DNA from 4 places in the Thermomonospora cellulosilytica genome. Region 1 is predicted to be linked to each of the others. Evidence: riboswitches for the same ligand, from Rfam matches in the RefSeq annotation. Region 1 holds a riboswitch; each other region holds the start of a gene.

What was found. Region 1 has a riboswitch for cyclic di-AMP ahead of HNR21_RS19755 (CHAP domain-containing protein). Riboswitches for the same ligand answer to the same signal wherever they lie in the genome.
Region 2: it holds a riboswitch for cyclic di-AMP, as region 1 does, so the genes downstream of both, HNR21_RS01820 (C40 family peptidase) here and HNR21_RS19755 (CHAP domain-containing protein) in region 1, are expected to answer to the same signal.
Region 3: it holds a riboswitch for cyclic di-AMP, as region 1 does, so the genes downstream of both, HNR21_RS26030 (peptidoglycan recognition protein family protein) here and HNR21_RS19755 (CHAP domain-containing protein) in region 1, are expected to answer to the same signal.
Region 4: it holds a riboswitch for cyclic di-AMP, as region 1 does, so the genes downstream of both, HNR21_RS02340 (CHAP domain-containing protein) here and HNR21_RS19755 (CHAP domain-containing protein) in region 1, are expected to answer to the same signal.

The regions. Positions count from the first base shown of each region.
Region 1 is NZ_JACJII010000001.1:4,201,487-4,205,071, reverse strand. Features, by position in the region: gene HNR21_RS19765 (VldE C-terminal domain-containing protein) at 1-686, shown strand, start outside; gene HNR21_RS19760 (spermidine synthase) at 693-1,556, opposite strand; cyclic di-AMP (ydaO/yuaA leader) riboswitch at 1,753-1,874, shown strand; gene HNR21_RS19755 (CHAP domain-containing protein) at 1,874-2,875, shown strand; gene HNR21_RS19750 (DUF3618 domain-containing protein) at 2,969-3,388, opposite strand.
Region 2 is NZ_JACJII010000001.1:360,144-363,728, reverse strand. Features, by position in the region: gene HNR21_RS01825 (LuxR family transcriptional regulator) at 688-918, shown strand; gene HNR21_RS01820 (C40 family peptidase) at 1,015-2,076, opposite strand; cyclic di-AMP (ydaO/yuaA leader) riboswitch at 2,080-2,296, opposite strand; gene HNR21_RS01815 (amino-acid N-acetyltransferase) at 2,427-2,933, shown strand; gene HNR21_RS01810 (RDD family protein) at 2,942-3,585, shown strand, end outside.
Region 3 is NZ_JACJII010000001.1:5,515,599-5,519,183, forward strand. Features, by position in the region: gene HNR21_RS26025 (HEAT repeat domain-containing protein) at 1-777, opposite strand, end outside; cyclic di-AMP (ydaO/yuaA leader) riboswitch at 1,000-1,142, shown strand; gene HNR21_RS26030 (peptidoglycan recognition protein family protein) at 1,531-2,277, shown strand; gene HNR21_RS26035 (serine/threonine-protein kinase) at 2,451-3,585, shown strand, end outside.
Region 4 is NZ_JACJII010000001.1:481,772-485,356, forward strand. Features, by position in the region: gene HNR21_RS02335 (DUF1330 domain-containing protein) at 1-203, opposite strand, end outside; gene HNR21_RS02340 (CHAP domain-containing protein) at 441-1,460, opposite strand; cyclic di-AMP (ydaO/yuaA leader) riboswitch at 1,463-1,602, opposite strand; gene HNR21_RS02345 (glycoside hydrolase family 5 protein) at 1,804-3,231, opposite strand; gene HNR21_RS02350 (carbohydrate ABC transporter permease) at 3,281-3,585, opposite strand, start outside.

The DNA.
Region 1 (3,585 bases):
GGCTCACGCTGGGCGGCATGGTCCCGGCGGGCCGCGGCTCGGCGCCCGGCCAGGCGCGGCTGGGGGCGTACGCGTCGCTGGGGATCAAGAACGTGGACGCCGTGGTGTCCCGGGCGCGGGCCCGGCAGCTCGGCCTGCCCGCCGGGAACGCGCTGATCGTGAGCGTGTCGGCCAAGTCCGACCCGGCCAGGCTCGGCGGGCGGCTGCGCAGGGAGCTGCCGCGCGGCACCAGGTCCTCGGTGCTCGCCTCGACCGCCAGGCCCCGGGAACGGGAGGCCCCCCAGGTGACCGGGCGGCCGGACGGGCTGCGCGGCGACGTCACCACCATCACCGGCAACCAGATGACGCCTCGGATGCGGAACGTGGTGCTGGAGCTGAACAACCGGTTCGGGCCGTTCCCCGTCGTCGGCTGCTTCCGCACCGGCGCCGACGCCCAGGACCACGCGCTGGGCCGGGCGTGCGACTTCATGGAGAGCACGGGCGGGCGGATGCCGAGCGCGAGCGCGCTGCGGCACGGCGACCAGGTCGCGGCGTACGCCGTCGCCAACGCCGGCCGGCTGGGTATCCACTACGTGATCTGGAAGCAGCACATCTGGAACATCCGGGGCGGCGGCTGGCGGCGCATGGGCGACCGCGGCAGCATCACCCAGAACCACTACGACCACGTGCACATCTCGGTGCGGTAGTCCCGGTCAGGGCGTGCCGAACAGCGTCCGCGGCGGCACCGGGACGCGCACGTCGCCGCCGCGCAGCGGCGCGGCCCCCGCGCTGAAGCCGGCCAGGGCGTCGGAGTCCATGCAGCGGGCGCGGACCGCTCCCCCGGCCGCCCGGCGGGTCAGCTCCGCGTCGGGCAGTTCGGCGTCGGAGGCGGCCAGGATCAGGTTGCCGAACCGGCGGCCCCGCAGCACCCCCGGCTCGGCCAGCAGCAGCGTGTGGCCGAAGACGCCGCGCAGCGTGGCCACCATCCGCCGGGCGAACTCCAGCCCCCGCCCGTCGGCGATGTTGGCCAGGTAGACGCCGCCGGGCCGCAGCACCCGCCGCACGTCCCGGGCGAACTCCTCGGTCACCAGGTCCCCCGGCACGGTCGCGTCGGCGAACGCGTCCAGCACCACCAGGTCGTCGCAGGCGTCGGGCAGCGCCGCCACCCCGCTGCGCCCGTCGGTCACCCGCACCCGCAGGCCCCGTACGGAACGCAGCGGCAGCCGCGCCCGCACCAGGTCCAGCAGGGCCGCGTCGGGCTCCAGCACGATCTGCCGGGAGCCGGGCCGCGTCGCCGCCACATAGCGGGGCAGGGTGCAGGCCCCGCCGCCGACGTGGACGGCGTCGATCGGCTCGCCGGGCGGGCGCACGCAGTCCACCACGTCGCCCATCAGCCGCATGTACTCGAAGCTCAGGTGGGTGGGGTCGGCCAGGTCCACGTAGGACTGCGGGACGCCCTCGATGGTCAGCAGCCAGCCGTCCGCGCGGTCGGGGTCGCGGCGCAGTTCGGCCCGGCCGTCGGCGCTGCGCTCGGCCGCGGACGCCGCCGCCCTGCGGGCGTCCCGTCGCCGCTCCATGCCCCTCCCTGCCCGTCCGGTTCGCGGGGATTCCCTCGCGAACACACCTTTACGCCTACCATGCCGGAGAAGGCCGTGACCGGCTCCGGCGGATGACTTGCCCACCCGCTTTACCTCAAGTACATTCCCCCGAGACCGGTTCGTGACCAACCCCCCACCAGGAGGGTCGAGCCGAACCGCCGAATGTTCCGCGACGCAGCCGGCGTCGCCGGAACGCCGGGGACCCGACGCGCAACGGGGTGAATCCGTCCGCGGGCGGTAGGGCGCCTCCACGCCCGAACCCGACAGCTAACCCGGTAGGCGGTCCATGGAGAGATATGGATCCGATAGGCAAGAAGCTGCTCGACATCGCCGAGCAGGAGCTCGGTTATACCGAGAAGGCCGGCGGCTACACCAAGTACGGGGAATGGTGGGCCGAGAACGTCGACTCCGACCACGATCCGTACTTCAAGACGGCGCCGTGGTGTGACATGTTCCTGGCCTGGGCGGCCGACAAGGCGGGGGTGACGGAGCAGGCGGGACAGTTCGCCTCCACCGTCGACCACGCCAAGTGGTTCGCCGCCAACGGCGCCTGGGGCAGCGAGCCCGAACCCGGTGCGATCGTGTTCTTCGACTGGAAGGGCTCGAACGACATCGACGCCATCGACCACGTGGGCATCGTCAAGAAGGTCGACGGCGACGAGATCCACACCATCGAGGCCAACGTCGACGGCGTCCACCTGCGGGAGAAGGTCCGCGACGAGAGCGTCATCGCCGGTTACGGCTATCCGTCGAAGGTGAAGCCGGCCTCGCAGGCCGCCAAGTACGTCCCCAAGCACGCCGCCCCGCCGCCCTCCCCCGAGCAGCTGACCGGCGCCCCCGGACGGCAGGGGCAGGCCGCCGCCACCCGCGAGACGTCCGGCGACGGCGAGCCGCTGCTGTCCGGGCCGCAGGACGCGGTGCTGAGCGGGCTGGTGGCCGTGGCGGTCGTCGGGTCGGTGGCGCTGTCGGTCGGCAGGGCCGCCGCCGCCAAGGTGCCCGCCGCCCCGCCGGTCCGGGTCCGCAAGCGCGGCAAGCACCACCGCCGCCCGGTCTCGCTGCCGGCCGACATCACCCCGGCGCAGCTGGACCAGGCCGAGGCCGTCACCACGCAGATGCCCGCGATCAGCGCCGCGGTGGCCGCCGAGGCCGAGGACCGCGAGTTCTGGGGCCGGATCGAGCACCTCAAGGAGGACCAGGAGCTGGCGTTCTGGGACTCGCTGCACGCCGAGCTGGCCGAGGCCCCGCGGCGCCGCGCGATCCCCGCCGGCCACGAGGTCCCCTCCTCGCTGAACACCTGATCGCCCCGGCGTGCGGTCGCATGGCGCCCCGCGCGACCGCACGCCGCCCGGATCGCGGCGCTCCGGCGGGCCCGCGTCCGGGCCGTTCCGCCGTCAGCGCAGGCCGTAGCGGCCGCGACCGGAGTGCGTGCGCACCGCCGCCATCCGCGCCGCCGGCCCGGTCCGTGCGCGGGCCCGCATCAGGCCGCCGCGTTTGGCGTGCGCCCGGGTCCGGGCCAGATGAGCCGCCCGCTGCCAGGCACTGCGATGACGCATCCGGCGCCGCCGCCACAGCCAGGCCGCGACCGCCGCGGTGGCCAGGGCGGCCAGCCCCGCGCCCGCCTTGCCCGCCGTCGGGCCGGGCCGGGCGCCCATCCGGTCGGCCCGGCCGGCGAACCGGTTCCTGACCTCGCCGAGCTTGCGCTGCGCCCGGGCCTTCACGTCGGCCTTGGCGGCCAGCGCCTGCACGGTCTCGCCGATCTCCGCACGGGTGCGCTCGATGTCGGCGGCCGCCTTCGACTCACTGGTGGTCATCGCGTGCTGTCTCCTTACGTGCAGTACGGCTCGCCGAAGGAGTTCCCTGCCGCGACACGGCGGACGAGCCCCGCGACACGCGCTTTGCCGCCGCACACCGCGATTTTGGCGACGCGGATGCGAACCCGTGCCCGCACCGCGTGCGGCGCGTCAGGTCACCGGGCTCAGGTGCGGGCGGCGGCGCAGCCGGTGGCCTC
Region 2 (3,585 bases), 3.8 Mb from region 1:
GGCCTGTCCGGAGCGGTGCGACCCCTCGCCGGCCCCTCCCCGGCGGACCGTTCGCGCAGGTCACTGCCGCGGCGGCGGGAAGGTCGTCGCAGGGTGTGACGGATGGCGCACATATGACTACACAGAGTCATGTTTACCCGCTTGACGACCTCTATCCGGCCGCCTAGCGTTCCGTGCCGTAACGCACCATGACCATGCGCCGATCATCGACGCCGGGTGGTCGGGGACACGGAAAGGGATGGGCGGAAGAGGCTCGACATGACCCATTCCGGACACGACCGCCTCCGCCCCGGCGCGTACGGCACCACCCGGCCCGGGTCCCGGCGGACGCCGGCTCCCGGCCCGGGTCCTCCCCGCACGCCGCGGGCGCCACGGGCCCGGCGGGGTCCTCTCCCTGAATGGTTACCCAACGCCGCCCGCGCGCGCCACACCTCGGGGGCATCGGCCGAATTCGGCCACATCGGAGCCGGTGAACGCTCCGATGCATCTGATCCGCCGGGAGAACGGCGCCGCCGCTCTCCCACAACCGCACATTACGCGCACCCAGTCGGCTGTTGTGGGCCGGTCGACAACTCCCTCACCCCGCAACCAGCGCGTACCGACCAAGGCCTACCCGTACCTGTGCGGCACCCGGACCGAGCCGGGTCCGCATCCCCGCGGTCATCACCACGGACGAGGGAGGACGGAGTGGAACAGGCCACACTCGCACGTCGTGGCACCGAGGAACCGCGCCTCAGCGAGGACGACATCCGGCTGCTCGCCCAGATCGCCACCGGCGTCACCGCCGATGTCGCGGCGCGCCGGCTCGAGCTGAGCGCACGGACGCTGCGGCGGCGGTTGCGGACCATCTGCGACAGGCTGGACGTGAACACCCCCATCGAGGCCGTCGTGTGGGCGGCCCGCAGGCAGCTGATCTGACGGGCGCCGGGCACGGAGCCCGGGGCCGGCGTCACGGGGGATCCGGGCGGGCGCACGACGGGGTGCGCCCGCCGCAGTGCTTCAGGCCACAGTGCTTCAGGCCACCCGGACCGCGCCCGCGTACGGGCGGCCCGCCAGCGACGAGATCTTGACCACGTCACCGGTCTGCGGGGCGTGGATGAACTTGCCGTCCCCCACGTACATCCCCATGTGGTGCAGGTCGGAGTGGAAGAACACCAGGTCGCCGGGCTGCAACTGGCTGCGGGAGATGTGCGTGCCGGCGTTCCACTGGCTGCCGGTGTAGTGCGGCAGGTTGATGCCCACCTGCTTGTAGGCCCACATCGTCAGGCCCGAGCAGTCGAACGCGTTCGGCCCCTCGGCCCCCCACACGTACGGCTTGCCGAGCTTGGACATCGCGTACCGCAGCGCCTGGGCGGCCTTCCCGGTGCCCACGACCGGCAGCTTGGCCAGCGCGCTCGGGTCCCGCTTGACGACCCGGTCGCGGACCTTCTCGTACAGCTCGGTCACTTCCTTGCGCTGCCGTTCCAGATCCGCGCGCAGCTTCTCGACCTGCGCGGCGCGGTTCTCGGCCGACTTGCGGGCCCGCTGGGCGGCCTGCATGGCCTGCAGCATCCCCTGCACCTTCACCCCCTCCTGGGTGGAGAAGTACTGCAGGGTGGCGGCCTGGTCGAGCACCCGCTGGGGGTCGCCGCCGCTGATCATCGCCACCGCCGGGTCCACGCCGTTCTGCATGTAGCTGCTGGCCGCCAGGCTGCTGACCTTCTGGCGGATCTCCTCCAGCGCCTCCTCCTGCCGCCGGGCGTTGGCGGCGGCCACCTGGGCGGCCCGCCGCGCCTGCGACAGCTGGACCTTCAGCCCGTTGTACTTCTCGGTGAGCTGCTCGAGCCGGTCGGCGAGCTTGAACGCCTGGTCGGTGAGCTCCTTGGTGGAGGGCTCCGGCTCGGCGTGCGCCGGACCCGCCGGGACGAGCGCCGAGGCCGCCAGCACGGTCCCGGCCAGCCCGGCCAGCACGGTGGTCCGCCACCGGCCGCGGGCGGCGCGGGGTGGGCGTCTGCCTCCTCGCCCGGCCGGACGGGCCGCGTCCCGCGGGGCGGATGGGGGACCCTGCGGATCGGGTTCGGGGCGGATGGACTCCACTCGGTCTCCTCTCCTGGTCCGCCTACCGGGTTAGCTGACGGGTTCGGGCAAGGAGAGCCCTACCGCGGTCGGCGCGCCGGGCGCCGGAGCGGACTCACCCCAGGGGCGCACCCTCCATTGGGTCCGACGGAGCGTTCGCTCCTGCCTGCCCAGGGGCATCAGATGGGTCCCCGGCTCCGCCGGGCATCGGGGCGCCCGACGGACTCGGCGGTCTCAGCACAGGACGCGCTGATGTCAGCGTCGCAGACTAACGGAGTCCGCCGACCCTGCCAACAGGAACGTCCGAAGACCCAGCTCGGCGGGGCACCGGCACAACGGCGGGCCGCCGGGACCGATACGCTCCCCTGTTCGTGGAGGTCACGATCAGGCGGGCGCGAACGGCCGACGTCCCGGCGATCCGCCGGCTCATCGACAGGTACGCCGGCGACGGGCGGACGCTGCGGAAGTCGACCGTGACCCTCTACGAGGACGTGCAGGAGTTCTGGGTGGCCGACGACCGCGAGCTCGGCGTCGTCGGCTGCGGTGCCCTGCACGTGATGTGGGAGGACCTCGCCGAGGTCCGCTCCGTCGCGGTCGACGAGCGCTGCGGCGGCCGCGGCATCGGGCACCGGATCGTGACCCGGCTGCTGGAAACCGCACGGGAACTCGGCGTGCGGAGGGTGTTCTGCCTTACCTTCGAAGTGGAGTTCTTCCGCCGTCACGGCTTCCGCCCGATTCTGGGCACTCCGGTGTCGCCAGAGGTGTACGAAGAACTCCTGCGTTCTTATGACGAAGGCGTGGCCGAGTTCCTCGATCTCGACCGCGTCAAGCCGAACACCTTGGGCAACACCCGGATGCTGCTACGCCTGGAGGAGTGACCGAAGCGATGAGCGACCCGTACCGCGGGGGACAGCCCTACAACCCGCACTGGCAAGGCGGAAGCCCCCCGGGGCAGTGGCAGCGGCCGCCGCAGACGCAATGGCAGCCCCCGGCCCATCACGGCGGCGGGTACGGCGGTTATGACCACGTTCCGGCGGGCGGCCTGCCGCTGGCGCCGATTGTGCGGCGGGCGGGCGCCCGGCTGATGGACAACGCCCTCGTGGCGGTGTTCGGATTCGCGCTCGTGCTGCCGATCGCGTGGGGCGTGATCGGGTTGGACGCGCCCGGCAGCGATACCCGTACCGAGGGCGGCGTGTGGAACTGGCCGATCATCATCACGCTGTTCGTGGTGCTGGCGGTGCTGCCTTTCCTCTACGAGGCGGTCCAGCTGGCGTTGTGGGGGCATACGCTCGGCAAGCGGATGCTCGGGATGAGCGTCGTGCGCGACGACGGCGAGCCGATGACGATGACGCAGGCGGTTTGGCGCGCGGCCGTCAACAACATCGGCTACCAGCTCGGCCTGTTCCTGTTCCTGATCCTTGCGGTGAAGGTCTGGGAGTACTTCGCCTACGGGCTGCTGCTGGTGTCGATAGGCATGGTGATGGCCTATCTGTGGGCGATCTGGGACGAGCCGCTGCACCAGGCGGTGCA
Region 3 (3,585 bases), 1.3 Mb from region 1:
CTCGGGGTCGGCCAGCCAGGCGGCCGCAGGCGCGACGGCCTCGGGCACGCGGTGCGCGGCCAGCGCACCGAACAGCACGTTGCGTGCGTGGGGCTCGGTCTCGGCTTCAAGGGCGGCCAACAGAGCTTCGGTCACCCGCGGCTCGGGATCCCACAACCGGCGCCAGGCCGCCTCACGCGTCTCGGGGTCGGCATCCGGGCCCATACCGGGGATGCCGGCCTGCGGGCGGGCCAGCATGTGCAGCGCCCGTCGTCGCACCTCGTCCGGCCCGGTGCGGACCAGATCGGCGAAGACGGCGTCGGCCTCGGGCAGCAGCCGCAGCAGGAGCCTGGCGGGCCCCCAGATCAGGGGGTCGGGGTCGGCGAGCAGCGGCACCAGCGCCCCGGTCGGCACCGGCACTCCGAACCGCAGCAGCCAGTCGAGCACCACGGGCCGGCTGCGCAACTCGCCGTCCCCGACCCGCTGGACGAAGGCCGCGGCCACCGCGGGCCCGGTCGCACCGAGCCGGTCCAGCGCGTTCACCGCACGCCGCCGGACCTCGGCGTCGGGATCGGAGCACAGCGCCACCAGCGGCCCGATCGGCGCCGCCTCGCCCTGCCCGCCCAGTCCCAGCGCGGCCGCCGCGCGTACCTGCGGCGCCGGATCCCCGGCCAGGGCGGTCAACTCGGCGACGTGCCCGGGAGCGCGGCTCAGCCCCTTGGCCGCCGCCGCACGACGCGCGGGATCGGCCGAGCCGATCTCACGCAGGAAGAACGCGACCTGATGCCCCGCGACCATGCCCCACCCCCGACCGCTTCTGCCGAGAAGACGCCCCAGACCCACGCCCGGTTGGCACACCACCGCCCGACCACAGGCCCCGGGGTCCTGCCGGGGTGGCGGGCAAGGAGATCCCCGGAACCGCCAGGTAGATCTTTTTGGGGAAACTTGTCCGGTTTTGGGGTTTTCAATACGATCTAGTCGCATTCATCGTCGCCGTCGATGATCGCCTCCGCCGGAGGCGGACGACGGCCGCCGAGTCCGCTCCGACCACCGTCGAGCGGAGCCGGGGACCCACTGTTTCCGGGGTGAATCCGCCTTGTGCGGTAGGGCGTCTCCTGGCCCGAACCCGTCAGCTAACCCGGTAGGCGTCAAGGAGAGGAGAAGATCGTGGAGGAACGTCGCTCCATCGTCCGGCGCCCCCACCGGCGCGCCACGGATCCCCTGACCTTCGCCGCGCACGGGCTCCCCGGTCACGTGCCGCCGGCGTTCCATCGGCCGTCGACGGCCTGACGGCCTTCCCGGGCGGGCGGTTCTGAGCCCCTCCGGGAACGGCACGAAGACCATCGCGGGTTCCGGCACGCCCTGACCATTCCGAAACCCGCGAAACCCGCGAAACCCGAAAGGGCGATGCGCCCGCCGGCCATTGCACGTGCCCGGGAAATCCGGACGGCGGCGCGGTTCGCCCGTCCACGTCACGCCCTTCGGCCGACGCATTTCTCTGCCATCACGCAGAGCACTCGTTCTTTCACGCACAGCAGGATGGGATCCTTCATGCCCGCAAGGCCCAAGCACCGTAAGACGCAGACCCCCGCGATGTCCCGGCGCAGGCTCCTCGTCGCCGGCGGAGTCCTCGCCGCGGGAACGCTTCTCGAAGTGTCCGGCTACGCCGCCGACGCCACGGCCTCCTCCGACTCGGACCGGACCCCGGACCGGCGCAAGGCGCGCGAGGCCGCCGGTCGCCGTTCCGGGCACGACATGCCGCGCATCCGCACACGCGCCGACTGGAACGCCAGGCCCGCCCCCGCTCCCCGGCTGGTCCGCGAGGCCCCGAAGTTCGTCGTCGTCCACCACACGGCGACGCCGAACGTGGACGACTTCTCGCTCGAACAGGCGTACCGGCTGTCCCGCAGCATCCAGAGCGCCCACATGGGCGTCAACGGCTGGCCCGACACCGGCCAGCACTTCACCATCAGCCGGGGCGGCCACATCATGGAAGGCCGCCAGGGCAGCATCGACGCGGCGCGCAGGGGCTTCTTCGTCGAGGGCACCCACGCGGGCCGCGCCAACGACTTCACCGTGGGCATCGAGTGCGAGGGCACCTACAGCGACGTGCTGCCGCCCGAGCCCCTGCTGGCCTCCCTCACCGAGACCCTCGCCTGGCTGTGCCGCCAGTACGACCTGGACCCGCGGGAGGCGATCGTCCCCCACCGCCACTTCAGCTCCACCGAATGCTGCGGAACCGCCTTCGCCGCAGCGCTGCCCAACCTGCGGGGCGTCGTGGAGGACCTGCTCGGCTGAGCCGCCGCCGTACGTCCCGGGCCCCGTTCTGCCGGGCTTCCGCGCGCGGGCACGGAAGGGCGGCCCGTCCGTCGATGTCCGGTCCGGCGGACGAAGCCGTGTGCGGTCCGATCGAGCCTGGGGACGCCGGGATGCGTACCAACGGGCGTAGGCCGTAGGAAGGGGACGGCTCCATGCGCCCAGGGGTCCGCATCGCCGCCCGGTACCGGCTGGAACGACGGCTCGGCGAAGGCGGGAAGACCGAAGTGTGGCAGGCCGCCGACGAGGTCGGGGGCCGCCGTGTCGCGATCCGGCTGCTGCACCCGGGACGAGCGGCGGATCCGGTGGTGCGCGGCGGGTTCAGGAGCGGCGCGCGGGCGGCGGCGGGGCTGACCCATCCCCGCATCGCCGCCGTGCTCGACCACGGCGAGGCGGACGGCGTCGACGGCCGTCCCATCCCCTACCGGGTGACGGAGTTCCTCGAGGGGCGCATGCCGGAGGGCGGTCTTGCGGGGCGGGAGGCGATCGCGGTGCTCGTGCAGGTCGCCGAGGCCCTGGCCGCCGCGCACGAGGCCGGGGTCGCGCACGGCGATCTGCGGCCGGCGAAGGTCGTGCTGGGCGAGGACGGCGTCAAGGTGCGCGACTTCGCCCTCGGCACCGAGCCCGCCGACCCCGCCTACCTGCCGCCGGAACGGCAGATCGGCCCGGCGGCCGACGTCTACGCGCTGGGCGTGATGCTCTCCGAGGCGCTGACCGGCGAGCGCAACCCGGACGGCCGCCGCCCCCCGCACGTCTCGCTGGAGGTCGCCGAACTGTGCCGGCGCTGCCAGGCGTACGAGCCGGACCAGCGGCCCACCGCCCACGAGGTGCGTTCCGTGCTGATCGGGGCCGCGGCCGAACCGGAGCCGTCCCCCGAGCCGCCGCCTCCGCCCTCCCCCGGGCGCATGCCGATCGGCCCCGCCCGCATGCTCGCCCTCACGACGGTGGTCGGTCTGGTCGCGGCGGCGACGCTCACCGTCGTGACCGTCCCCGGTGCGGAGCCGCCCGGCCGCCGCGCGGCGCCTCCCCTGGCCACCCCGTCCGGCCCGCCGCCGTCCGCCTCCGTTCCCCCGTCCGGATCCCCGTCCCCGTCTCCGTCGTCCGGTTCGCCCTCCCCGGAGCCGATACCGACGTCCCCGAGCCCGTCGCCGCCCTCGGTGGTGACCCCGGCCCTCCGTCCGCCGGACCGCGCGACCCTGGTGCACAGGCTCAGCCGCGTACGGGAGGCGATCGAAGCCGGCCGCCAGTACGGCGAGATCCACCCCCAGGTGGCGGCCGAACTCGACGCGC
Region 4 (3,585 bases), 3.7 Mb from region 1:
GCCACCAGGGCGGTGGAGCCCTGCCCGGCGTACAGCAGCTCGCCGCCGTACTTCTTGAGGAACGGGGCGGTGCGGCGGGTGTACTCCATGTAGGAGTCCTGGCCGCCGGGGGCGAAGCGCAGCAGGTTGAGCATGACCACCGGACCGCCGGGGTCCTCGTCCATGAGCCGCTTGAGGTCCTTGCCCGTGGGATCGACCGCCATGACGCCCTCCTCGTCGTCGCCGAACGGCGTTCAGTCTGGCACGGGCGGGCCGGCGGGCGGCGATGAGGGCCTGTGGGGCGGCCTGCTTTATGGAAGTTCGCAACCAGGACGGTCGGCGTGTTGTCTCCCGGCACAGTCGTGCACGCCGCCGAGCGGTTCCCGGTCGCGGGCCTTCGAGGCGTTCGAAGGCTGACCCGGCCGGGCCTGACGGGGAAGAGGGCCCGGCCGGGTAGCCGGTCAGCGGACGGCGGCGCCGTGTTCGGACTCGGCGATGATCGAGTCCCAGAACTCCAGGTCCTCGGTGTCCATCCGGGAGATCTGGCCCCAGAACTCGCGGTCCTCGGCCTCGGCCGCGACGGCGGCGCTGACCAGGGGCATCGCCACGGTCTGGGCGTCGGCCGCGGTGAGGTCGGCGGGGGCGAGGTCGGCGGGCAGTTCCACCGGGGCGCGGTGGTGGCGGCCGCGCTTGCGGAGCCGGACCGGGGAACTCGTGGGGAGCTTCGGCGCGGAGAGCGCCGGGAGCCTGGCCGGGAGGCGGGTCAGGACGCTCCTGCCCACGGCGAGCGCCACGGTGCCGGCGACGGCGACGGTCAGGACGTCGGCGAACACCGGTGCGTCCGGGACGGGCGGGAGGAGGCCGTCCCGGGCCTCGCCGACGCCCTGCACGGGCCTGCCGCCGGTGTCGCCGCCGATCTGCTCGACGGAGGCGGGGGCGGCGTGCTTGGGCCGGTACTTGACGGCGGTGTCGCCGGAGCGGGAGCCGCCGCCGATGACCTCCTCGACGGAACGGCCGGGGACGTGCACCTTGGCGGGGTAGCCGTAGCCCACGATGTTCTGGGGGGAACGCACCTGCCGCTTGAGGTAGATGCCGTCGCTGTTGGCCTCGATGGTGTGGATCCGGTCGCCCTCGACCTTCTCGACGATCCCCACGTGGTCGATGTTGTCGATGCTCTTGGTGCCCGACCAGTCGAAGAAGACGATCGCGCCGGGCTCCGGCTCGGTGCCCCAGGCGCCCTTACGGGCGAACCACTGGGCGTGGAAGACCGTGTAGGCGAACTGGCCCGCCCATTCGGTCACCCCGGCCTTGTCGGCGGCCCAGGCCAGGAACATGTCGCACCAGGGCGCGGTGGCGAAGTAGGAGCTGTTGTCGACGTTCTTGCCGTACCAGTCGCCGTACTTTGTGTACCCTCCCGATTTCTCCGTGTAGCCAAGCTCGGCCTTGGCGATGTCGAGCAACTTTTCCCCGATGGGATCCATGCGCTCTCCTTCGAGACCGCCTACCGGGTTAGCTGACGGGTTCGGGCCAGGAGTCGCCCTACCGCGCACGGCGGATTCACCCCAGGAAGCGTGGGTCCCCGGCTCCCGCGGCGCGATGTGAGGGGTTCGGCGCCGCCGGGACTCGGCGTCCGATCCGCACCGCCCGGGATGGCGGTTACCGACGGACCGGTATCACGGAAAGGTACAGACCTATTAAAAATAGGACAACCTGGATCAAGGAGCCCCAAAGGTAAAATCACTCAGCGTGGCGACTGCGTCGCCCAGCGCACGGAAGCCCGGGTGACCGGACCGGCGGCCCGCCGGTCCGGCCGTCCCCCGAGCCTCAGCCCGCGCGCAGCGCGCCGGACGAACCGGCCTCCTGCGGCCTGCACCGCTCGGCCAGGATCCGGGCCAGCGGCTCGCGGCGCACGCACGCGGCGAACGAGAACGAGTCGGCCAGCGCGTCCAGCTCCCCGTCGTCCAGGCCGCGGAACAGCTCGGCGTACTCCACGGTCAGCGGCTGCGAGAACAGGATGTGCCGTACCAGGTCCTCGGTGTACTTGCGGCGCCCGAACGGATAGGGGTCGTAGTCCGGGAACTGCTCGTCCATGAACGCGTGCAGCGGATCCACCACATGCCTGATGCCCTCATCGGTCGACCCCCAGTGGTCCGCGCCCAGCCGCGCCTTCTTCGCCATGAAGTCGCCGAACCGCCGCGCGTACGCGCTGTCCGGCGCGATGTGCACCAGCCCCTGCAGCCCCACGTCCTTGTAGGTCCACAGCGACCAGCCCGCCTCGTGGGCGTCGTAGATGTCGAGCTGGTCGCGCAGGATCTGGTACCGCTGCTCGTCCCGCTCGGGGTCGCCGGTGTAGACCGGGCCGAACTCGCCCACCCAGATCGGCGTCCCGGTGCGGCGCTGGTACTCGGACCGCTCCAGGAACTTGCGCTCCAACTGGTCGCGGTCCACCCACACGCCCTCGGTGTAACCCGGGTACGGCCCGCCGTACACGAACCCCGCCAGCGCATAGTCGTGGCAGGTGTAGACGGTGTTCTCCCACGGGTCCCCGAACATGTCGAACCGGGTCGAGTAGGTGTTGCCGTCCAGGAAGATGACGTGCCGCGGGTCCACCTCGCGGACGGCCTGCACCAGCCGGGCGTAGAACGGCCCGATGATCTCCCCGGTCGGGTCGGCGGGCTCGTTCAACAGGTTGTGCCCGGCCACCCACGGGTTGTCGGCGTACCGTTCGGCCATCACCCGCCACAGGTTGACCAGCCGGTCCTGGAAGTGCCGGTGCTCCCAGAACGCCGGCAGGTGGGTGGGGTTGTCGCTGTGCCAGTGGTGGTTCTGGCAGCCGGGCGCGGCGTGCAGGTCCAGCACCGTGTAGATGCCGTGCCGGGCGCACAGGTCGATCACCCGGTCCAGGTGCGCGAACCCCTCCTCGAGGATCTCGAACGGCGCCCGGTCGTCCTCGAAGTGCCGGTAGTTCAGCGGGATCCGCACGCAGTTCAGCCCCAGCGAGGCCAGGAACGCCGCGTCCGCCTCGTCGAAGAACACCGTCAGCAGCCGGTCGAAGAAGCGGTGGTAGCGCTCCTCCCCCAGCACCTGGCGCACCGTCCGGCGCATCAACGTCTCGTTGGCCGGATAGCCGGTGATGAAGTTCTCCATGTTGAGCCAGCCGCCGAGCCCGACGCCGCGCAGGCGCACCGGGGTCCCGGAGCCGTCGACGAGCCGGGCGCCGGCCACCCGGAGGAAACGCTGGTCATCGGTCATGAGCACTCCGTTTCTCGAACACGTTGTCGCCCGCCGTCCGGCAGAGGCGTCACTTGCCGAACCCGGCGGTCAGCCCGCTCACCAGGCGGCGGCGGCCGATCGCGTAGAACAGCAGCACGGGCAGCACCGACAGCGTCATGGCCGCCATCAGCGCCGGGACATTGGAGGTGTACTGGCCCTGCAGGCTCCACAGCCCCATCGTCAGCACCCGCTGGTCCTGCGACTGGGTGAGCACCAGCGGGAACAGGAAGCCGTTCCAGGCGTTCACCGCCACGTAGACGGCGACGGTGATCAGGCCCGGCCGGCTCAGCGGGAGCACCAGCGTGCGCAGCGCCTCCATCGGACCGCCGCCGT